Regions from separate parts of the Mesorhizobium sp. P2_E6 genome, predicted to be linked through region 2. Evidence: predicted binding sites of a transcription regulator. Region 2 holds the regulator's gene; each other region holds the start of a gene.
The links. Region 2 encodes PhoB, which activates phosphate uptake and scavenging genes when phosphate is short. Its sites were predicted from a motif close to TGTCATNNANCTGTCAT; they were not measured.
Positions count from the first base shown of each region.

Region 1: a site for PhoB is predicted at 4,080-4,096, ahead of AC1D08_RS26035 (LTA synthase family protein). Genes of this name have one in related genera too.
Region 3: a site for PhoB is predicted at 4,255-4,271, ahead of ppk2 (polyphosphate kinase 2). Genes of this name have one in related genera too.

Region 1 is NZ_JBFUEQ010000012.1:30,179-37,545, forward strand. It holds gene rpsF (30S ribosomal protein S6) at 1-361, opposite strand, end outside; gene AC1D08_RS26030 (TadE/TadG family type IV pilus assembly protein) at 829-2,067, shown strand; gene AC1D08_RS26035 (LTA synthase family protein) at 2,113-4,065, opposite strand; gene fabD (ACP S-malonyltransferase) at 4,319-5,266, shown strand; gene fabG (3-oxoacyl-[acyl-carrier-protein] reductase) at 5,328-6,065, shown strand; gene AC1D08_RS26050 (acyl carrier protein) at 6,278-6,514, shown strand; gene fabF (beta-ketoacyl-ACP synthase II) at 6,549-7,367, shown strand, end outside.
Region 2 is NZ_JBFUEQ010000006.1:121,920-129,286, reverse strand. It holds gene AC1D08_RS16590 (sugar ABC transporter permease) at 1-340, opposite strand, end outside; gene xylF (D-xylose ABC transporter substrate-binding protein) at 490-1,530, opposite strand; gene AC1D08_RS16580 (ROK family protein) at 1,886-3,133, shown strand; gene phoB (phosphate regulon transcriptional regulator PhoB) at 3,288-3,977, opposite strand; gene phoU (phosphate signaling complex protein PhoU) at 3,997-4,704, opposite strand; gene pstB (phosphate ABC transporter ATP-binding protein PstB) at 4,730-5,536, opposite strand; gene pstA (phosphate ABC transporter permease PstA) at 5,533-6,384, opposite strand; gene pstC (phosphate ABC transporter permease subunit PstC) at 6,388-7,367, opposite strand, start outside.
Region 3 is NZ_JBFUEQ010000015.1:29,204-36,570, forward strand. It holds gene AC1D08_RS29180 (pyridoxamine 5'-phosphate oxidase family protein) at 1-307, shown strand, start outside; gene AC1D08_RS29185 (DUF2066 domain-containing protein) at 311-1,141, shown strand; gene hemB (porphobilinogen synthase) at 1,252-2,283, shown strand; gene AC1D08_RS29195 (dihydrofolate reductase family protein) at 2,482-3,129, shown strand; gene ppk2 (polyphosphate kinase 2) at 3,228-4,148, opposite strand; gene AC1D08_RS29205 (aldo/keto reductase) at 4,419-5,462, shown strand; partial or broken gene AC1D08_RS29210 (hypothetical protein) at 5,513-5,981, opposite strand; gene AC1D08_RS29215 (hypothetical protein) at 6,177-6,329, shown strand; gene AC1D08_RS29220 (DUF982 domain-containing protein) at 6,384-6,644, opposite strand; gene AC1D08_RS29225 (GntR family transcriptional regulator) at 6,737-7,367, opposite strand, start outside.

The DNA.
Region 1 (7,367 bases), on a different contig from region 2:
GGTCACGGTCGCCGAAGCCGCCGCGTTCCGAGCGCTCTTCGCGCTTCTGCATCATGGCCGACGGGCCTTCCTCATGCGCTTCGACCTTGATGGTCAGGAAACGCAGCACGTCTTCGGACAGGCCCATCTGGCGCTCCATCTCGTTGAGCGCGGCCGGCGGGCAGTTCAGGTCCATCAGCGTGTAGTAAGCCTTCCGGTTCTTGTTGACCCGGTAGGTGAGGGACTTCAGTCCCCAGTTCTCGACCCGGCCGACGGACCCGCCATTTGCGGAGATGACGCCCTTGTACTGTTCGACAAGCGCATCGACCTGCTGCTGCGAGAGGTCCTGCCGGGCAAGAAACACATGTTCGTAAAGAGCCATAGTGTATCAGTGCCTTTCTTCGTTTCTCTCCCGGTTCCCGGCGGCAAAAGCCTCTGCAACTTCTCTGACCCGCTGTTCCCAGTAAAAGGGGGCGGGGAAGAAAGGAGCATGACGAGACGGTCGAGAGCGGAGACACGGGAGGCGGAAGCACTTCTGTCTTCACACGAAGGTTTTCGAAAAAACCTCCGGCCCTCCGTTCAGCCCCCAGCTGGGACCGGCAGATTGGGGGCGTCTATACAGCAATCCGCCCACAACGCAAGCGCAAGCGGCATTCCCTTGTGTCGCAGGGGCGAAAAAATCAAGCAGCAACAATGGCAAGGCTTCGTGGTTTCCGGCAACCGGGCCTTAACCACAATGTCAGGTTGTGTGGAGTTGAGATCCTGCAGTCAACGCTCGATTCATCAAGGAAGGCGCAGAAGCCAGGCCAATCCGCGCACAAAAGCGGCAAGCATTTCCGGGGGGTAAGGATGCTTCTTAGCAAGTTCTGGCGCTCGACGAGCGGCAATTTTTCGCTTGTGCTGGGGCTGGGGTTGCCGGCCATCCTCACGGCTGTCGCCTTCGCAACCGATGTCTCCACCCTGATGCGGGCCAAGAGCAACCTGCAGAATGCCCTCGATGCGGCAAACCTTGCCTCTTCGCATCTGGGCGATCTCGATATCACCCGCAATGACGCCTTTGACCGCTATTTCCAGGCCAACATCGCCGGCCATGGCGAACTCGGCAATGCGAAGGCGACGTTGACGGTCGACAAAGGCGTCAATTTCGTCAAGACGAAGGCGGTTGCCTCAGCCGACGTCACTCTCAACTTTGCCTTCCTGTTCGGCAAGGAAAAGCACATCGAGGTCGATGCCTCCGCCGTCGAATCGAACAACCAGCTCGAAGTCGTGCTGGTGCTGGACAACACCGGCTCCATGGCCGGGGCGCGCATGACGGCGTTGAGGACGGCGACCAAATCATTGCTCGACACGCTCGAGGCGACAAAATCGCCGACGCGCCAGATCCGCGCCTCGCTGGTTCCGTTCGTCACTGCCGTCAACGTCGATGGCGATGAATTCGACCCGTCCTGGATCGACATGGACGGCAAGTCCTCCACCAACGGCGTCAATTTCCCGGTCATCGACGGCAAGCGTCCCAATCATATGGCGCTCTTCAAGCAGCTCAAGCAGACCGGATGGACCGAGCCCGGATGGAACAACACCGGATGGAAGGGCTGTGTCGAGGCGCGGCCGGGCGCCTACAACATTTCCGATACCCCACCCGACCCGGACGAGCCCGACACGCTGTTTGTTCCGTATTTTGCGCCGGACGATCCCGAAGTTGCGCAGAAGCCGTCTGCCTCCTATGGCAAGATCGTGCTGTTGCTCACCGACGGCGAGAACGTCGTCTATGGCGCCAGCGAACAGCCGACGAAGTCCGACTACACATCCTATGGCTATCTCGCAGGTGGCCGTTTTGGATCGGACAGCCAGGCGACCGCGGCGCGCAATGTCGACGGCTGGACCAAAAGCGTTTGCACGCAGTTGAAGAACGAGGGCGTGCAAATCTACACCATGGTGCTGCAATCCGACACCGCCGCCAACCGCTCGCTTTACAGCGCGTGCGCCTCGGATCCGAGCGGCTACTATGCCGTCAACGATCCGACCAAACTGCCGGACGTCTTCCAGCAGATCGCCAACAAGTTCTCGAAGCTGCAATTGACGGATTGAACGTGTGAAGGGTCGCCAGGCCCGAGCCTCGCGGGATCGTTTGGCTCAACTCGTATGGGCGACAATTTTGTCGACCGTTTCGGGGAAGAAGTCCGGCGCCGCGAGGCGTTTGCCGAACATCATGTCGTACTGCAGCAGGCGGAAATCGCGGATCGTCGGATCGATTTCCTTCTGCCGTGACCAATCTGGCGTGGCTTCGCCCGTCGGCGTCAGCAACAAATTGCGGTCGACGACGCGGTAGCGTTCGCGCATCTCACCCAGGAAGCCGGTGTAGTAGGGGTGGGTGATGCCGGCGGTGGTGAGGATATGATAGGGCAGGAACGCCGGGCTCACCGCGCCCAGGTTCTCGACCGGACCGGAGTGGTTCGACCAGATGATCAGCGGCGTCTGGTGATGTTCAAGCGCGGCTTGCGGCGTCGGTTCCTTGCGCGGCGCGACATTGTCTTTCAGGAAGCCGGTTTCGACATAGACCGGCCCCAGCGGCGGCAGATGGTCGCCGAAGAAGGCGATCACGGTGGGACGGGAGCGTTTCTTCGCCCATTCGACAAGGCGTTCAAGGCCACGATCGGCGTCGGCTGACCCCTCGGCGTAGCTGAGCAGCGATTCGCGTGCCCATTGGCTGATCGGTGCCTGCACCGTGTGGGTCGGATTGTAATAGCGGTTGGGCTCGTAGGGGCCGTGGTTTTGCAGGCTGACCGCAAAGAAGAAGATCGGCTCATCGCTGGCGTCGGCCTCGCTGATGATCTCGTCGGTCATCGCCGCATCGGACGCCAGCGGCCCGCGCTTTTGCAAGGGCGGCAGCGTCTCTTCTGATTTGAAATCGTTGAAGCCGAAATCAGCGTAGACCGCGCCACGGTTCCAGAACCAGTTGGTGCCGGGATGGATGGCGCGCGCCCGGTAGCCCTGGCTCTTGAGGAACGTTGCGAGCGAAGGCGTCGGCGTGCGCACATATTGCTGATAGGGGATGCTGCCGGCCGGCAGGAAGGCATTGGAAAAGCCGGTCAGCGCCTCGAACTCGATGTTGGCGGTCATGCCGCCGAATTCGGGCGAGAACATCGAGCCCGAGCGCAACGTGCGCACGTTGGGGATCGGGTCGGGCGTGATGGTGACGCCGGGCAGCTTGGTCGGATCCCAGAAGGATTCGCTCATGACGATGATGATGTCGGGTTTCTCTGCCGGCATCGAGGCCGTCACATCGGTCCTGTCGATCGCCGCGATTGCCTTGTCTGAATAGCCTGGCGGTGCCGAGACATGGGCCATCGGCACGTTGAGGGCAAAGGCCAGGGCAAAGCCATTGGACGCATAGTTTTCCTTCTGGTCCCACATGATCGGGATGATCTGCAGCCGGTCCCTGGTCCAGGAGAAGGTGGCGTAGTCCATGATCGAAACGAAGAAGGCGAGCAGCGGCACCGCCAGCGTCAGCCGGGCAAGGCGGCCCTTGCGGCTGAGCGCCGGAACCTTGCGGCGCCATAGCCGCCAGCCATAGACGAGCAGCGACAGGCCGGCGACGATGCCGACCACCATGGCGAGCGCGGTCATCGGCCGGTCGCGCACCAGGAGCGGCAGCAGCGCGAAGATCTGGCGGGCATAGAGGAAATCGGTGGGATAGAGCGGATCGCCGAGATAATGCGACTTCTGGTGGCCGACGAAGGCAAGGGAAAGCGTCAGCGGCGCGACGATCATCAGGCTCTGGTGGCTGCGGCCAAGCACGGCATCGAGGCCGATCAGGATCAGGGCAAACACGACGATGGTGGTCCAGCCCGGCTTGAGCGGCTGCAGGAAGAAGGCGACCGTGCCGGCAAAGTCGCCGCGCACGATCAATTCGATCGCAAACACCATGACGGCCGCGATCGCCAGGCTGACCAGCCCATAGCGCACGACCGGCCATGTCCTGCCCGGCAGATAGCCGGTGGACGGGTCGTCTTCCAGGAACTGTGGCGCGGCTTTGCCGACGCGTTTAGAACTCTTTGCCACTTTAACTTCCCCACCCAGCGACAAACTCGTCACTCGATTGTCATATAATTGTCACGCAAAGCTAGCGCCTGTGGCGGAAATAAGAAGAGCCAGCAAACGATTCGTGAGCGGTTTTCATCAGGAGTGATCGCCAAAAAGCCTTTCGGAACAGGCACTCGGCCGGCGATGGTGCCGCCGGCCAGGGTCGAACTGGGCTTGACTTGGCGGCCTGCCTTGCGTCACAGGCAAGAAAAACCCGACTATCAGGCAAGCAAAACCAGCCCTTGGGAGCCCTCGCATGGCCGTTGCATTCACCTTTCCTGGACAAGGCAGCCAGGCTGTCGGCATGGGCAAGGATCTCGCCGATGCCTTTCCAGAGGCGCGCAGGATCTTCCAGGAGGTTGACGACGCGCTTGGCGAAAACCTGTCGAAGCTGATCTGGGAAGGGCCGGAGGAGACGTTGACGCTGACCGCCAATGCGCAGCCGGCGCTGATGGCGGTGTCGCTGGCCGCGATCAGGGCATTGGAATCGCGCGGCTTCTCGTTGAAGGACAAGGTCGCCTATGTCGCCGGCCATTCGCTGGGCGAATATTCGGCGCTCGCGGCCGCCGGCTTCGTTTCGGTTGCCGATGCCGCCAGGCTGCTGCGCATCCGGGGCAATGCCATGCAGGCGGCGGTGCCGGCCGGCGAGGGCGCCATGGCGGCTATCATCGGGTTGGAACAGGCGGATGTAGAAGCCGCCTGCGCCGAGGCTGCCCAAGGGGCTGGCTCTGTCTGCCAGGTGGCGAACGACAATGGCGGCGGTCAGCTGGTCATTTCAGGCACAAAGGGCGCAGTGGAGCTGGCGGCGAAACTTTGCACGGAAAAGGGCGCCAAGCGGGCGCTGATGCTGCAGGTTTCGGCGCCATTCCACTCCGCGCTGATGACGCCGGCGGCCGAGATCATGCGCGAGGCTCTGGGCAGCGTGGCGAAGGCCGCCCCGGTGGTTCCCATCGTCTCCAACGTCACCGTCACCCCGACCAATGATCCGGACGAGATCGCGCGGCGTCTGGTCGAGCAGGTGATTGCCCGCGTGCGCTGGCGCGAGACAGTGGAATGGTTCGGCGCAAACGGCATCGCCACGCTTTACGAGATCGGTGCCGGAAAGGTGCTTTCAGGCCTGGCGCGGCGCATCAACCGCGACATCGCCACCGCGTCGGTCGGCTCCGCGGCTGATGTCGAGGCGGCGCTGGCGACGCTTGTTTAATCTAGTGCCATTTGACCCTGCCCCGTGCAAAGGGTGTTCTCTTCTCAATCAGGAGACAAAAATGTTCGAATTGACTGGCCGCAAGGCACTCGTCACCGGCGCATCGGGAGGCATTGGCGAGGCGATCGCCAGGGTCCTGCATGCGCAAGGCGCCATCGTCGGCCTGCATGGCACACGGGTCGAGAAATTGGAGACGCTGGCCGCCGAGCTTGGCGATCGGGTCAAGCTGTTCCCGGCCAACCTGTCGAACCGTGACGAGGTCAAGGCGCTCGGCCAGAAGGCGGAGGCCGATCTCGAAGGTGTCGACATCCTGGTCAACAATGCCGGCATCACCAAGGACGGGCTGTTCGTGCGCATGTCGGACGCCGACTGGGATACCGTGCTCGAGGTCAACCTGACCGCTGTCTTCAGGCTGACCCGCGAACTCACCCATCCCATGATGCGCCGCCGTCACGGCCGCATCATCAACATCACCTCGGTTGTCGGCGTCACCGGCAATCCCGGCCAGGCCAACTACTGCGCCTCCAAGGCCGGCATGATCGGCTTTTCCAAATCGCTGGCGCAGGAGATCGCCACCCGCAACATCACCGTCAACTGCGTCGCCCCGGGCTTCATCGAATCGGCGATGACCGACAAGCTCAACGACAAGCAGAAGGAGGCGATCATGGCGGCTATCCCGACGCGCCGCATGGGCACCGGCGCTGAAGTCGCATCCGCCGTTGCCTATCTCGCCTCCAACGAAGCCGCCTACGTCACCGGCCAGACCATCCATGTGAATGGCGGCATGGCGATGATCTGAACGAGGTCCGGCGGAGTTGTTGCCGGCTTGTGAAAAGAGACCATTTCGGCTTGGACCTCTGCTATTTTTCGTGTAATGCGGCCCGCAACCCGGCGGTTCGGGCAAAAACCGGTCCGTGGCCGTTGCGTTTCCGGCAGGACCATCTTTCAGCTTGATTAGCGGCATTCTGCCCGCTAACGAAGACAGACAAACAAAAGACGAGGATGCCCCAAATGAGTGACACCGCAGAGCGCGTCAAAAAGATCGTCATCGAGCACCTTGGTGTCGATGCCGACAAAGTGACGGAGCAGGCGAGCTTCATCGATGATCTGGGCGCCGACAGCCTCGACACGGTCGAACTCGTCATGGCGTTCGAAGAGGAATTCGGCGTCGAGATTCCCGACGATGCGGCCGAGACCATCCTGACCGTCGGCGATGCGGTGAAGTATATCGACAAGGCATCCGCCTGACGCTTTCCGCAGTCATCACCGGGGAGGACCTGCGATGAGGCGTGTCGTCGTCACGGGCCTTGGGTTGTTGTCGCCATTCGGCATGGGCTTCGAGCACAGCTGGAAGGAACTACTGACCGGCCGCAGCGCAGCCAAGCGCATCACCGAGTTTGAGGTGGAGGATCTTGCCTGCAAGATCGCCCACGTCATTCCGCGTGGCGATGGCAGCAATGCCACCTTCAATCCCGAGGCCGTGCTCGAGCCGAAGGAATTGCGCAAGATCGGCGACTTCATCCTGTACGGGATTGCCGCCGCCGACGAGGCGCTGAAGGATTCCGGCTGGGAGCCAAAAACCCATCCCGAGCAGTGCGCCACCGGCGTGCTGATCGGCTCCGGCATCGGCGGCATCGAAGGCATCGCCGAGAACGCGATGATCCTCAAGGAACGCGGCCCGCGCCGCATCAGCCCGTTCTTCATCCCCGGCCAGATCATCAATCTCGTCTCCGGGCAGGTCTCGATCAGGCACGGGCTTAAAGGCCCGAACCACGCCGTCGTCACGGCCTGTTCAACCGGTGCGCACGCCATTGGCGACGCTGCCCGGCTGATCATGTGGGGCGATGCCGACGTGATGGTCGCCGGTGGCGCCGAAGCGCCGGTGACGCGGCTGTCGATCGCCGGCTTCGCCGCGTGCCGGGCGCTGTCGACCGATCGCAACGATGCGCCGCAAACGGCGTCGCGCCCCTACGACCGCGACCGCGACGGCTTCGTCATGGGCGAGGGCGCCGGCGTCGTCGTGCTTGAAGAGCTCGAACACGCCAAGGCGCGCGGCGCCAAGATTTACGCCGAGGTGACCGGCTACGGCCTCACCGGTGAT
Region 2 (7,367 bases):
CGGCTTGCGCCACACCCATGATCATACCGATCACGCCTTCGACGGAACCAACCGAAAGGTCGATGTTGCGCATGACGATGACCAGCACCATGCCGGTCGCCATGATCGCGACCGAGGAAGTCTGCACCGACAGGTTCCAGAGATTGCGCGGCGTCAGGAAAAGTCCGCCCGACAGGATATGAATGCCGACCCAGATGACCAGCAACGCACCGACCATGCCAAGCATGCGCGTATCGAGTTCGGTCGCCTTGAGGAAGCGTCCGACGGCGCTCAATTCGGACGCACGCGCCCGGTCTGCGGGCGTATTCGCGGCAGGCGTGTTAGAGGCCGTGTCGGTCATGAAGTCCTCCCACCGGTTTGCCGTCTGGCGCGGATGCCGGAAACACGATGCTATTTGCTTTCCGCGATCATTTGAAGCGGAATGCCCCTTGAGAAACGCCGCGGCCCAGGGGCCGCGGCGCTGAGATCGAACCGGGATCCCGTTCGGTTTTAGTTGCAGGCCGCGACGGTGCCGGCGGCGACGCCTGCACAGACTTCGTCCTTCTTGATCCAGCCGGCGTCGATGACGACGTTGAGATTGTCCTTGGTGATCGCGATCGGCGTCAGGAACAGCGAGTTGGTCTCGTTGCCGCCGGGCGTCGTGAACTTCACGGCGTTCGGGATCTTGTCCAGGGCAGTGCCAGCGGCCAGCTGCGAGGCGATTTCGGCAGCGTTCTTGCCGAGTTCGCGTGCGTCCTTCCACACCGACACGGTCTGTGTGCCGAGTGCGACGCGGTTCAGTGCGGCATGGTCGCCGTCCTGGCCGGACACCGGAACCGATCCTGCCAGCCCTTGCGCCGTCAGCGCGGCGACGACGCCGCCGGCGGTGCCGTCATTGGCTGCCACCACGGCATCGACCTTGTTGTCGTTGGCGGTGAGGAACTGTTCCATGTTCTTCTGGGCATTGGCGGGCAGCCAGCCATCCGTATAGGCTTCGCCGACATTCTTGATCTTGCCGCTGTCGATGGCTGACTTGAGCACTTCCATGGAGCCGGCGAACAGGAAATCGGCATTCGGATCGGCGCCCGAGCCCTTGATGAAGACGTAGTTGCCTTCCGGCTTGACCTTGAACACTTCGCGGGCCTGCATGCGGCCGACTTCCTTGTTGTCGAAGGTCAGGTAGAACACGTTCTTGTTCTCGATCAGCCGGTCATAGCCGACGACCGGAATGCCTTCGTCCAATGCCTTCTGCACCGCCGGGCCGATGGCCGAGGCATCCTGCGCCAGGATGATCAGCGCGTTGGCGCCCTGCGAAATCAGGCTCTCGACGTCGGTGAGCTGCTTGCCCGGATTGGACTGCGCATCAGCGGAAATGTATTTGTCACCAGCCGCCTCGATGGCCTTCTTCATCGCCGCTTCGTCGGTCTTCCAACGCTCTTCCTGGAAGTTGGACCACGAAACGCCGATGACCTTGTCCTTCGCCTGCGCGACCGACACCAGCGTCAGCGACATGGCGACACCCGCCAGGATGGCGGCTGTGAATTTTTTCATAATATCCTCCCTGCGCCGCGTATGGCGCGACCAAACTGACCCGTAGGCCGGCACAGAGGCTCTATTTTTTCGAGCCTCGAAAAAATAGTGATCCAACGCCCGAACGCTGTCAACATCGATTCTGATGGATTTTGACGTCTCTCCGAGTTTTTTTCGAGCTCCGGAATAAATAATGACATGATGGTAGGGTTCTGCCAGAATTTGGCTTGGCGCATGTCGCCCCAAAAGTGCGCAGCGGTTTTGGGGCAACGACACGTGCAGGAACAAGTACCTGAAGCGCGTCGCGCTTTCAGGCTTCGCTGATGGCCTTCGGGAGGCACGAAAGGCTGCAGCGACCGGGAGGATGTGAAAAAGCATGTCGGTCGGAATCCGCCACGACGATCTGCGCCGCCGCAACCGGGCGATGGTGATTGCGGCCGTGCGCCGCGCCGGACAGCCGTCCCGCACCGAGATCGCCGCGACCACGGGCCTCAGCCATTCGACCATATCGGCGATCTCCTCCGACCTCATCGGCGAAGGCATCCTGACTGAGAGCAAGCCGAGCGAGGCCGGCTCGCTCAAACGGGGCCGGCCGCAGGTCGGCCTCGGCCTCAATCCGGAAGCGGCGGCGGTGATGACCGTGGTGCTGTCGCTGAACTTCCTCTCGGTCGCCGTCATCGACTATGCCGGCCAGGTGATCGCCGAGGAACAGCGCCGGCTGGACACGCTGACCATGTCGCGCGACGCGCTGGTCGGTGAATGCGTTGCCATCGTACGGCGTCGTCTCGAAGACCCCGACCTCGACGTCCGCAGTGTCGCCCGCATCGCGCTGGCGATCCAGGGCATCACTGACACGCGTGCCCGCGCCATGCTGTGGTCGCCGATCACGCCGCACACCGATATCGCCTTCGCCGACATACTCGAGGACGAGTTCGGCATCCCCGCCACCATGGAGAACGACTGCAATATGATGGCGATAGCGTTGCGCTGGCGCGACCCCGAGCGCTACCGCGACGACTTCATCGCCATCCTGTTGTCGCACGGCATCGGCATGGGCCTGGTGCTGAAGGGCGAGCTGTTCACCGGCACTCATTCCTCGGGCGGCGAGTTCGGCCATATGATCCATCGGCCGCACGGCGCGCTGTGCCGCTGCGGGCGGCGCGGCTGCGTCGAGGCCTATGCCGGCAACTACGCCATCTGGCGCAACGCAAGGCAGATGAGTGAGGACGCGGAACCGGTCGCCGATGTCAGTGATGCCGACATGCGCGCGCTGGCGACCGCGGCCCGCGAGAGGGATGGACCCGAGCGCGAGGCCTATCGCAAGGCCGGCGAGGCACTCGGCTACGGTCTCGGCAGCCTGTTCGCGCTGATCGACCCGGCGCCCGTCGCCATGGTCGGCGTCAGCGCCGCCGCCTTCGACCTGATCGAGCCGGCATTGCGCGAGGCGATTGCCCAGACCGCCGGCGGCCAGCATTCGCAATCGATTTCCTTCGACACCGAACCGAACGAACTGCCACTGATCCGCGAAGGCTGCGCCACACGGGCACTGACCTTCGTAGACCAGGAGATTTTCGCGCCCGGCACGCAGGCGAGATCCGGCCTCGGTGGCAAGAACGTTGCGTGAATAACGCGCCGGGATGCGTTGAGATTCAGGTTAGGCCGAGTCGAGAATGGCGGGTTCCGAGAACCGGAACGGAGCGGACATTTGGATCCGTGAGTACCGGAAGCGCAGGAGACTGCCGTTCGCAGGCCGGCATCACCTGAATATCAGCAGATCCCTAATCTTCCCGGATTGCGTAGCCCGCCCCACGAATGGTGCGGATGACATCGGGCATGCGGCCATTGTTGACCGCCTTGCGCAGCCGGCCGACATGCACGTCGACCGTGCGTTCGTCGATGTAGATCGTCTCGCCCCAGACATTGTCGAGCAGCTGGCTGCGCGAGAACACGCGGCCGGGATGGCGCATCATGAATTCGAGCAGGCGGAATTCGGTCGGTCCGAGCCGGATCTCGCTCTTCTTGCGATAGACCCTGTGCGATTCACGATCGAGCACGATGTCGCCGACCTTGAGCACGCTGGACAGCACTTCCGGCTTGGCGCGGCGCAACAGCGCCTTGACCCTAGCCATGAACTCGGGCGTCGAGAACGGCTTGACCAGATAGTCGTCGGCGCCGGTCGAGAGGCCGCGCACACGATCGCTTTCCTCGCCACGCGCGGTCAGCATGATGATCGGCAGCCGCTCGGTCTCGGGACGCATTCTTAGCCGGCGACAGAGTTCGATGCCGGACACTGCTGGCACCATCCAGTCGAGCACCAGCAGGTCAGGCACGTTTTCCTGGAGGCGGATTTCGGCCTCGTCGCCGCGCGTCACCACCTCGACCTGGTATCCCTCGGACTCGAGATTGTAGCGCAGGAGCACGCCAAGCGGCTCCTCGTCCTCCACCACCATGATGCGTGGCGCGATCATCGACTGGTCACCCCTGCCGTCATGCCGCCGGCGCGGACATCGCCGTCTCGTCCTGCTTCGGACGATTGGCGGGCAGCTGCGTACCGGTCAAAACATAATACGCATTTTCCGCGATGTTGGTGACGTGATCGCCGATGCGTTCGAGGTTCTTGGCGCAGAACAAAAGATGCGTGCAGGCGGTGATGTTGCGCGGGTCTTCCATCATGTAGGTCAGGAGTTCGCGGAACACCGAGGTGTACTTGACGTCGATGCGCTCGTCGTCGGCGCGCAGCTTCGCCAGCGCCGCGGCGTCGCGCGCCGTATATTCCTCGATGACGCCCTGCACCTGGATCAGCACCAGCTGCGCCATTGCGTCGATGGAGTGCGACAGGTCGCGCGGGGTGACGCTGAGGCCGACGGTGCCGACGCGCTTGGCGATGTTCTTGGCAAGGTCGCCAATGCGCTCGAGGTCGCCGGCCATGCGGATCGAACCGACGACATGACGCAGATCGTCGGCCATCGGCTGACGCTTGGCGATCAGTGTGATGGCGCGGTCGTCGAGCTCGCGCTGGCGCGCGTCCATGATCGCATCGTCGGAGACGACGCGCTGCGCCAGGGCGTTGTCGGAATTCAACAGCGCCTTGGTGGCGCCGCCGACCATCGAGCCGGCGAGGTCGCCCATGTCGCGGATCAGCCTGCTGATCTGTCCGAGATCCTCGTCGAAAGAAGCGACTGTGTGTTCGCCCATGATCTTAGTCCTCGTATGCCTGAGCTCAGCCGAAGCGGCCGGTGATGTAGTCCTGCGTGCGCTTCTCGCGGGGCGACGTGAAGATCTTCTCGGTGCGGTCGAACTCGACCAGTTCGCCCAGATACATGAAGGCCGTCTGCTTCGACACGCGCGCCGCCTGCTGCATGTTGTGGGTGACGATGACGATCGTGTAGTCGGCTTGCAACTCGTCGATCAGCTCTTCGATCTTGGCGGTCGACAGCGGGTCAAGCGCAGAGGCCGGCTCGTCGAGCAGGATGACTTCCGGCTTCACCGCCACGGTGCGGGCGATGCAGAGTCGCTGCTGCTGGCCGCCGGAGAGGCTGAGGCCGCTGGCGTTGAGCTTGTCCTTGACTTCGGTCCACAGTGCGGCGCGCTTCAGCGCCTGCTCGACACGGCCGTCCATCTCGGACTTGCTGATCTTCTCGTAGAGCCTGACGCCGAAGGCGATGTTTTCATAGATCGACATCGGGAACGGCGTTGGCTTCTGAAACACCATCCCGATCTTGGTCCGCAGCAGGTTAAGGTCCTGCGAGCGGTCGAGAACGTTCTGGCCGTCGAGCAGCACCTGGCCCTCGGCGGTCTGCTTGGGATAGAGCTCGTAGATGCGGTTGAAGACGCGCAGCAGCGTCGACTTCCCGCAGCCCGAAGGTCCGATGAAGGCGGTGACGCTGCGCTCGGGCAGCGACAGCGTGATGTCCTTCAGCGCCTTGCTCTGGCCGTAGTAGAAGTTGAGGTTCTTGACCTCGATCTTGGCCTTGCCGGCAATTGCCTCGGCGGCGATCGTCATGTCTGGAGACAACATCTGGCTCATTTGTCCTCTCTGCGTCCGGTCAGGCTGCGAGCAAAGATGCTGAGCGCGAGAACCGTCAATGTGATGATGAGTGCACCGGTCCAGGCCAGTTGCTGCCATTCCTCGTAAGGGCTGAGAGCGAACTGGAAGATGGTCACAGGCAGGCTGGCCATCGGCGCGTTGAGATTGCTCGACCAGAACTGGTTGTTGAGCGCCGTAAAGAGTAGTGGCGCCGTCTCGCCGGAGATACGGGCGATCGACAGCAATATGCCGGTGACGATGCCGGAAAGGGCGGCGCGGTAAGCGACCGACTTGATGACCACCCAGCGCGGCGCGCCGATCGCGGTGCCGGCCTCGCGCAACGCGTTCGGCACCAGGTTGAGCATGTCCTCGGTGGTGCGAACGACGACCGGGATGACCAGGATAGCAAGCGCGACAGCGCCGGCGATCGCCGAGAAATGCCCCATCGGCCGGACCATCAGTTCGTAGACGAAAAGGCCGATGATGATCGAGGGCGCCGACAAAAGGATGTCGTTGATGAAGCGCACCACGGTGGTGAGCTTCGAAAAGCGTCCGTATTCGGCCATGTAGGTGCCTGCCAGCACGCCGATCGGTGTACCGACGACGACGCCGATAATGGTCATCACGATGCTGCCGTAGATGGCGTTAAGCAGGCCGCCGGCATCGCCGGGCGGCGGCGTCATTTGCGTGAACACCGCAAGATTGACGCCGGACAGGCCCTTGTAGAGCAGCGCGCCGAGGATGAGCGCCAGCCAGGCAAGTCCGATGCCCGCGGCGGCGACGCACAGCGTCATCATCACGGAATTCTTCCTCTTGCGGCTCTGATGAAGCGATGTGGCTGTCGACATCGGTCAGGCTCCCGTGCGGGCGTCAATGCGCATCAGCATGTAGCGTGCGATGGCGAGGATCAGGAAGGTGATGACGAACAGGATCAGGCCGAGCGCCACCAGCGAAGAGGTGTAGAGATCGCCGACGGCTTCGGTGAATTCGTTGGCGATGGTCGCGGAGATCGTCGTTGCCGGCGCGAACAGCGAGGTGCTGATGCGGTGCGCGTTGCCGATGACGAAGGTCACTGCCATGGTTTCGCCGAGCGCGCGGCCGAGGCCGAGCATGACGCCGCCCATGATGCCGATCCTTGTGTAGGGAATGACCACGCGGCGGGTCACTTCCCAGGTCGTGCAGCCGATGCCGTAGGCGGACTCTTTCAGCACCGGCGGCACCGTGTCGAAGACGTCCTTGGTGATCGAGGTGATGAACGGCAGCACCATGATGGCAAGGATCAGCGACGACGTCAAAAGGCCGATGCCGTAGGGCGGACCGGCAAACAGGCTGTTGAGGCCGGGAATGCCATGGAACACGTTGATGATGAAGGGCTGCACGGTCGTCTGCAGGAAGGGCGCCAGCACGAACAGGCCCCAGATGCCGTAGATAATCGAGGGGATGCCGGCGAGCAGCTCAACCGCCATGCCGATCGGACGCCGCAGCGGGCGCGGGCAAAGCTCGGTGAGAAAGATGGCGATGCCGATGCCGAGCGGCACGGCAATCAGGATGGCGATGGCGGACGTGATGATGGTGCCATAGATCGGCGCCAGCGCGCCGAATTTCTCGGTCACCGGATTCCAGCTTTCGCTAGTCAGGAAGGAGAAGCCGAAGGTCGACAGGGCTTGCCAGGACCCGGCAAACAGCGAGATCGCAACACCGCCGAGCAAGACCAGCACCAGTATGGCTGCGGCACGGGTCATTCCGTGGAAGATCGCGTCGGTCAGCGCGAAACGTCTGACAGTCGCGTCGCGCGAACCTCGAATGGCTGGCAAGGCTTCCTGGACACCAC
Region 3 (7,367 bases), on a different contig from region 2:
CGCGGTGGAAATTGTTCACTTCGACAACAATGGCGGCATCTTGCTGCACCTCGGACTGCGCGGCACCGCAACCATCGAACCGATGTCGCCAGACCGCTTCAAACGGCTCCTTCACAAATATCTCGGCCCCGAAGCAAGCTGGAACGAGTGGTTCATCGACAACGTGGCCCAGATCGAACATCCAGACGGGCGCATGATCAGGCTTGCCCCTGCCAGCATTTTCACCAACAACGTATCGTTCTTCAGAACCGGCCCTGACCTTGCATGGCCGCCATATATCGACGACGGGTCTAGAAGCGAACGGTGAGCCATGCCGCAGTTTTTGCGCCTCGCACTTGTTCTGGGTGGCCTGCTGACCTTCTGGGCCATCAATGGCCTGGCCAGGGCGGCCGATCTCGAGGATCTCTATCAGTCGCAGACCATCGTCAACGGTAAGTATGAAAAGCATCGCGAGGTCGGCTTCAAGTTCTGCCTCGACGCGGTCCTGGTCCGGGTTTCCGGCGATCAGCGCCTGCCGGCGAAACCGGAGATGACGGCACTGCGCGACAAGGCCGGCAGCTTCGTCGCCAGCTTCCGCTACCGCGACCGAATGGAAGGCATTCCCAACCATGATGATCAAGGCACGTACGACCGGCCTCACAATCTCTATTGCCAGTACAGGCCGGCGGTGATCGATCCGGTGCTGGCCTCGCTCGGCAGCAGGCCGTGGCTGACCGAGCGGCCACGGCTGGCGGTGTTTTTGGCGGCCGAGCGCGACATCAGGCATTTCGCGCTCGATGCCGATGACGAGCGCGGCGTGCTGATGCGCGAATCGTTCAGCAATGCCGCAGCGCCGCTCGCCATGCGGGTGACTTTCCTCACCGCAGCGCTGCTGTCGCAGGCTGGGCTGGACGACAGGACACTGCGCGACGCGGACATGGCAATGCTGGACATGGTTGCGAAAAAGGCCGGCGCCGATCAGGCACTCTCCGGCAGCATCGTGTGGAGCGACAAGGAGTTCGGCTGGATTGCCGACTGGCGGCTGGCCATGGCCGGCAAGACCTACACCTGGCAGGTGCGCGGCGTTTCCTTCGACGAGGCTTTCCGCGTCGCCATGAGGGGCGCGGCGCAGATCCTGTCGGGCAATGGGCAACCGGAATAGACCTCGACCTGATCGCTGGCACAAACGTGTTGCATTGGTCAGCGGCAAGGGCTCGTGGTAAAAGCCGCCGAACGAGAGTTTTGGCGATGAACAAATTCACCCCGACGGCGATGAACAAATTCACACCGGCAAAGCCAGCCGGCACGCGCAGCGTCGATGACATCACCGGCAGCCGCCGCTTGCGCCGCATGCGCAAGGCCGACTGGTCGCGCCGCCTCGTGCAGGAGAACCGGCTTACGGTCGACGACCTGATCTGGCCGATCTTCGTCGTCGACGGCAGACAAGTGCGCGAGCCGATCGCCGCCATGCCGGGCGTCTTCCGCCTGTCGATCGATCTCGCCGTCAAGGAGGCCGAACGCGCGGCAAAGCTCGGCATTCCCGCACTCGCCACCTTCCCCAATGTCGATATCTCCCTGCGCGACCAGACCGGTTCGCACATTCTCGACCCCGACAACGTCATCAACCGCGCCACCCGGGCGATAAAGGACGCGGTGCCGGAGATCGGCATCATCACCGATGCCGCGCTCGATCCGTTCACCAGCCATGGCCATGACGGCATCCTGCGCGACGGCATCATCGTCAATGACGAGACGGTGGAACAGCTGACCGCCGCGGCCGTGATCCAGGCGGCAGCCGGCGCCGACATCATCGCGCCGTCCGACATGATGGACGGCCGCATCGGCGCCATCCGCGACGCACTCGACGCCAACGGTTTCCAGGACGTGGCGATCATGTCCTATGCGACCAAGTTCGCCTCGGCCTTCTATGGTCCCTATCGTGAGGCGGTCGGCACCGCCGGCCTGCTCAAGGGCGACAAGAAGACCTATTATATCGACCACGCCAATTCCGACGAGGCGGTGCGCGAGGCCGAACAGGACATCGCCGAGGGCGCCGACATGCTGATGGTCAAGCCCGGCCTGCCCTATCTCGACATCATCCGGCGGCTGAAGGATGAATTCCAGATGCCGACCTTCGCCTACCAGGTGTCAGGCGAATATTCGATGATCAAGGCCGCCGGCGCCAATGGCTGGATCGATGGCGAGAAGGCGATGCTGGAATCCCTGCTGGCCTTCAAGCGCGCCGGCTGCGACGGCATTTTGACCTATTTCGCGCCCGAAGTGGCAACGATGCTGAAGGGATAGTTTTCTCTTCCCACCGATGGCCGGTCGCGGCAATGCCCGGCGGCCTCTCGATATCAATGACAATTTCCAGTGTCCGGTCGGGAGCCCCAGCGAAGGTCGTTGGACCAATCGCCGGGGTTTGCTGCATCCATATAAACTGCTTGCATTTCGCAATCAGTTTGCTACTCCTTTGCGCAACTGGTTATGGAGGAGGCTTTCATGTCCAAACTTCGCGTCAATGCTTTCACACTGTCGCTCGACGGCTACGGAGCCGGTCCCGATCAGACTCTGCAAAATCCCCTCGGCGTCGGTGGCGAAGATCTGCATAAATGGTTTGTCGACACCCGCACCTTCCGCAAGATGGTGCTCGGACAGGAGGGCGGCACCACCGACACCAACGAGGCGTTCGCGGCGCGCAGCTTCGAGAATGTCGGCGCCTGGATCCTCGGCCGCAATATGTTCGGGCCGATCCGCGGCGAATGGCCTGACGACAGCTGGAAAGGCTGGTGGGGCGACAACCCACCTTACCATGTGCCGGTCTTCGTGCTGACCCACCACGAGCGGGCGCCGATCACGATGGAGGGCGGTACTACTTTCCACTTCATCACCGACGGCATCCATTCGGCGCTTGAACAGGCGAAGGCGGCGGCGAATGGCAAGGACGTGCGGGTCGGCGGTGGCGTCGCGACCATCCGGCAATATCTGCAGGAGAAACTGATCGACGAGATGCATCTGGCGATCTCGCCGCTGCTGCTCGGTGCGGGCGAGAATCTCTTTACCGGCCTGGACATGCCCAAGCTTGGCTATCAGTGCAGCGAGCAGGTGGCGACGGCGCTCGCCACGCATGTGGTGATCAAACGGGCTTAGGTTTCAGACGCGTAGCCTACGCCGCGATCCTTCCCGTGCCCCTCTGTCCTGCCGGACATCTCCCCCACGAGAGGGGGGGATTTAGCAACCCCAGACAGTCAATACTTCTCAGGCACGTAGAGTTCGCGCGGCAGCGTCTGGCGCTCGTATTCGGGATTGAAGACGCGCTCGGGCAGCGTGATCTCCTCGTGCGGCACCTCTTCATACGGCAACTGCTTGAGCAGATGGTCGATGCAGTTCAGCCGCGCCCGCTTCTTGTCGTTGCCCTCGACGATGAACCAGGGCGCCTCGGGAATGTTGGTGCGGGCGAAGGTCTCTTCCTTGGCCTTGGTGTACTGTTCCCAGCGAACGCGCGACTGCAGGTCCATCGGCGACAGCTTCCACTGCTTCATCGGATCATGGATGCGCATCAGGAAGCGCATCTGCTGCTCCTCGTCGGTGATCGAGAACCAGTATTTGACCACGGTGACGCCCGAGCGGACCAGCATGCGCTCGAACTCCGGCACGTCGCGGAAGAATTCTTCGACCTGATCGGGCTCGGCAAAACCCATCACCCGTTCAACGCCGGAGCGGTTGTACCAGGAGCGGTCGAACAGCACGATCTCGCCGCCGGCCGGAAGATGTGGCACATAGCGCTGGAAATACCATTGCGACTTCTCGCGCTCGGTCGGCGCCGGAAGGGCGACGACGCGGCAGATGCGCGGATTGAGACGCTGGGTGATGCGTTTGATGACGCCTCCCTTGCCGGCGGAGTCGCGGCCCTCGAAGATCACCACCAGCTTCTTCTTGTGATAGGCGACCCAGGACTGCAGTTTGATCAGTTCGGACTGCAAGGTGATCAGGTCGCGAAAATACTGCATGCGATCGATCGATGGCGGATGCGAGTTCTTGTAGATCTTGGCGATCTCCATCGACAGCGCCGGCTCCGACATTTCGAGCTCATAGTCCTCGTCGAGCGAGTCGGCGAGCTCGGCCTCAAGCCAGTCCCTGGCAGGAGAATTCTGTTTTAGCTCGGTCATATCAGCTGCTCCGCTTGCAAGCCCTGTCGATCCACGTCCGCCGCCCCGACCCCTGGCCTGCGTCCCGGAGTGGCAACACCTGAGCCGACTTCAATATAGGCCGGCAATGACGGTTTTATTGCAGCCTGGAGCGAGACAGCCGCCACTGCAAATTCCGCGAGGCATGATCGATCCATCGTCGTGGCATGGCGACAAGCGGCTTGAATTGTCCTACAAATGTGCGAGGCCCGTCCGGGCACTGCCTTTCAACAACAAATCGCGAGGACTGACATGGAATACCGCACCCTCGGCCGTTCCGGCTTGAAAGTTTCGACCCTGACCATGGGCACCATGACCTTCGGCGGTGCTGGCGCATTTTCGGCTGTCGGAAAGACCGACCTCGATGAGGCGCGCCGGATGATCGATCTTTGCATCGATGCCGGCATCAATGTCATCGACACCGCCAATGTCTATTCGAACGGCGTCTCTGAAGAGATCATCGGCGAGGCGCTCGGCGGCAAGCGCAAGGGCGACGTGCTGATCGCCTCCAAGGCGCGGATGCGGATCGGCAATGGCCCCAACGATGAAGGCCTGTCGCGCTATCACCTGATCCGCGAATGCGAGAAGAGCCTGAAGCGGTTGAAGACCGATGTCATCGACATCTACTTCCTGCACGAATGGGACGGTACGACACCGCTCGAGGAAACCATCGCCGCGCTGGATACGCTGGTTGCCCAGGGCAAGGTCCGCTACGTCGGCTGCTCCAACTATTCCGGTTGGCAGGTGATGAAGGCGCTCGGCATCAGCGACAGCCATCACCAGCCGCGCTTCGTCACCCAGCAGATCCACTACACGCTGGAAGCGCGCGAGGCGGAATATGAATTGCTGCCGATTTCGGTCGACCAGGGGCTGGGTGTGCTGGTCTGGAGCCCGCTTGCCGGCGGATTGCTGTCCGGCAAATACCGCCGCGACAGCCCGACCGCCCGCCAGCTCGCCGGCTGGTCGGAACCGCCGATCCGCGACGAGGACCGCCTCTGGCGGATCGTCGATGTCCTTGTCGAGATCGGCACGCAGCGCGGCGTGTCGGCGGCGCAGGTGGCGCTGGCCTGGCTGCTCGGCCGGCCGGCGGTCAGTTCGCTGGTGATCGGCGGCAGGACCGAAACGCAGTTCCGCGACAACATCGCCGCGGCAAGCCTGGTGCTGACCGGCGAAGAGCGTGACCGCCTAGACACGGTCAGCCGGCCACCCTTGCTCTATCCCTACTGGCACCAGCAACTGACGGCAAAGGACCGTTTTGGTCCCGCCGATCTGGTGATTGACCGCAGCGGCGTGTGACCACGGGAGGTTTGCGGCGGGGCTCGGCGGACGAAGCCCGCACTTAACCCGATATAGCGCCAGACCTCGGCATCAGGCTCGATCTGGCCGCTGAGGACAAAGTATTTGTAGAGCACGAGCAGGGAGATCGCCTGCTCGGCCTTCTCGTTTGCGAATGTGCGGCAATAGGCATTCGCCGCGGCAATGATGCGTTCGGCTGCAGCCGGGTGCTGCTCGAAATAGCGCACTTTTTCGGCAAGGTCGGCGGTCGAAGTACCGGGCAATCTCCTTGAGGTCGTAGTACTAGATACTCGGTATCAGCGGCAGATTGTCGATATGCACCGCAGCCGGGCTGGGCGAAAATGCGTCCTGCAGCTTGTTGTAGCAATTCAGCCGCCGGCGAACCGAACCGTCAGCAAGCCGGGCTTTTTCGAGGCGACCCACAAGCCGCCGGCGGAAAAGCGCCTGCGGCGCGATATCGCGCACGACGTTTCGCGCATAATAAAAAACCCTTGCCGTCGTTCGTTGTATGGTGGCCATGGTTTCACTTGATCAAAACGAACGCGCGGTCGCGATACGTTGGCGCCCCGGCCCCCTACACCATGGTCCCGTGCATCTTGCAAGCCCGGGCCATCATCGACGCGAACGGCTGGGCACGATCGCTTCAGCTGTTGTGTTTGACGGCTAATGCTCCTAGGCAGGGTCAGAGCCGCAAGGCAGTGAAAAGGAGCCGATATGGCGCGACCACCAAACTACGATCAGGAACGCAAGGAACGCGACCGCCAGAAGGCGGCCAAGAAGGCTGAAAAGCTGGCGGCCAAGGTTGCCGCACGCGAGCGTTCGAAGCCCGAAGACGAGACTGAAACCGAAACCGAAACGGCAAAGTGACGGCAAAAGGCCCGCGCATGCGGGCCGTGCCTCATTCCAGATTGTCGCCTTGGATCAAGCCGGCGCCTTGTCGCTGACGAAGACGTCCACTTCGCGCGCCGCCGCAATGAAGGCGCGCCTGGCGTTCATCGCCGGCTTGTCGCCGGCCAGCGCATCGTGACAGGCCTGCAGGGCCGCGCGATGCTTGGGGCTGCGTTTTCCGGGCCAGCTGTTGAGCAGGTAATCGGAAGCCTCACGGGCCGTACGCAAGAGCTGAGTGCTCCCCGCCGTGACTGACTTGACGGTCACGGGTGTTTCAAATCGGTTGTTTTCCATCGCCGCTCTTACGCCATCGGTGTCCGCGAAGCGAGGCCGAAAGTGCACGGCGCGCCTGGACGTCGCCTTTTGCGCGGCGCGTACCGCATGCCTTAGGCGGCGATGACGGCAAAACCCCTGGCGCGAAGACCGCGCCGGTCGTTGGCGAGCGACGTCACCAGGCGGTCGCGGCTGCCGACGATGTGGGCCGAAAGCAGGCGCGCGGCTTCATCGGCGTCGCCGAGGCGTGCCGCCGCCAGAATGGCGCGATGTTCCGCCCAGGCGCGAGCAAGGGCGGCCTCGTCGCGAACCTCCAGCCAGCGGGCCCGCGACAGGCGTGTCATGGCATCGCGGACCGCCCGGAACAGGAATTCGTTGCCAGACAAGCGCGCCAACTCGATGTGAAAATCCATACCGATACGATGCCATTCCTCACGCGGCGTGTCGGTGTCGCAGGAGTCGAGCATCGCCTCGATGACATCGACCGCGCTGCGGTCCGCCAGGGCACATGTCAGGCGAAGGGCTGCAACCTCCACCGCCTCCCGGTAGACGGCAATCTGCTCGAGTTCGGCCAGGTTGATGGGCGACACCGTCCAGCCACGGCCGTCCCTGCCGACCAGGCCCTCGGTCTCGAGCCGCAGCAGCGCGGCCCTGACCGGGGTTCGCGAGGCGCCGAAGCGACTTTCGATCCAGCGCTCGGTCAGTTTCTCGCCGGGACCGATCTCGAGGCCCAGGATCATCTGC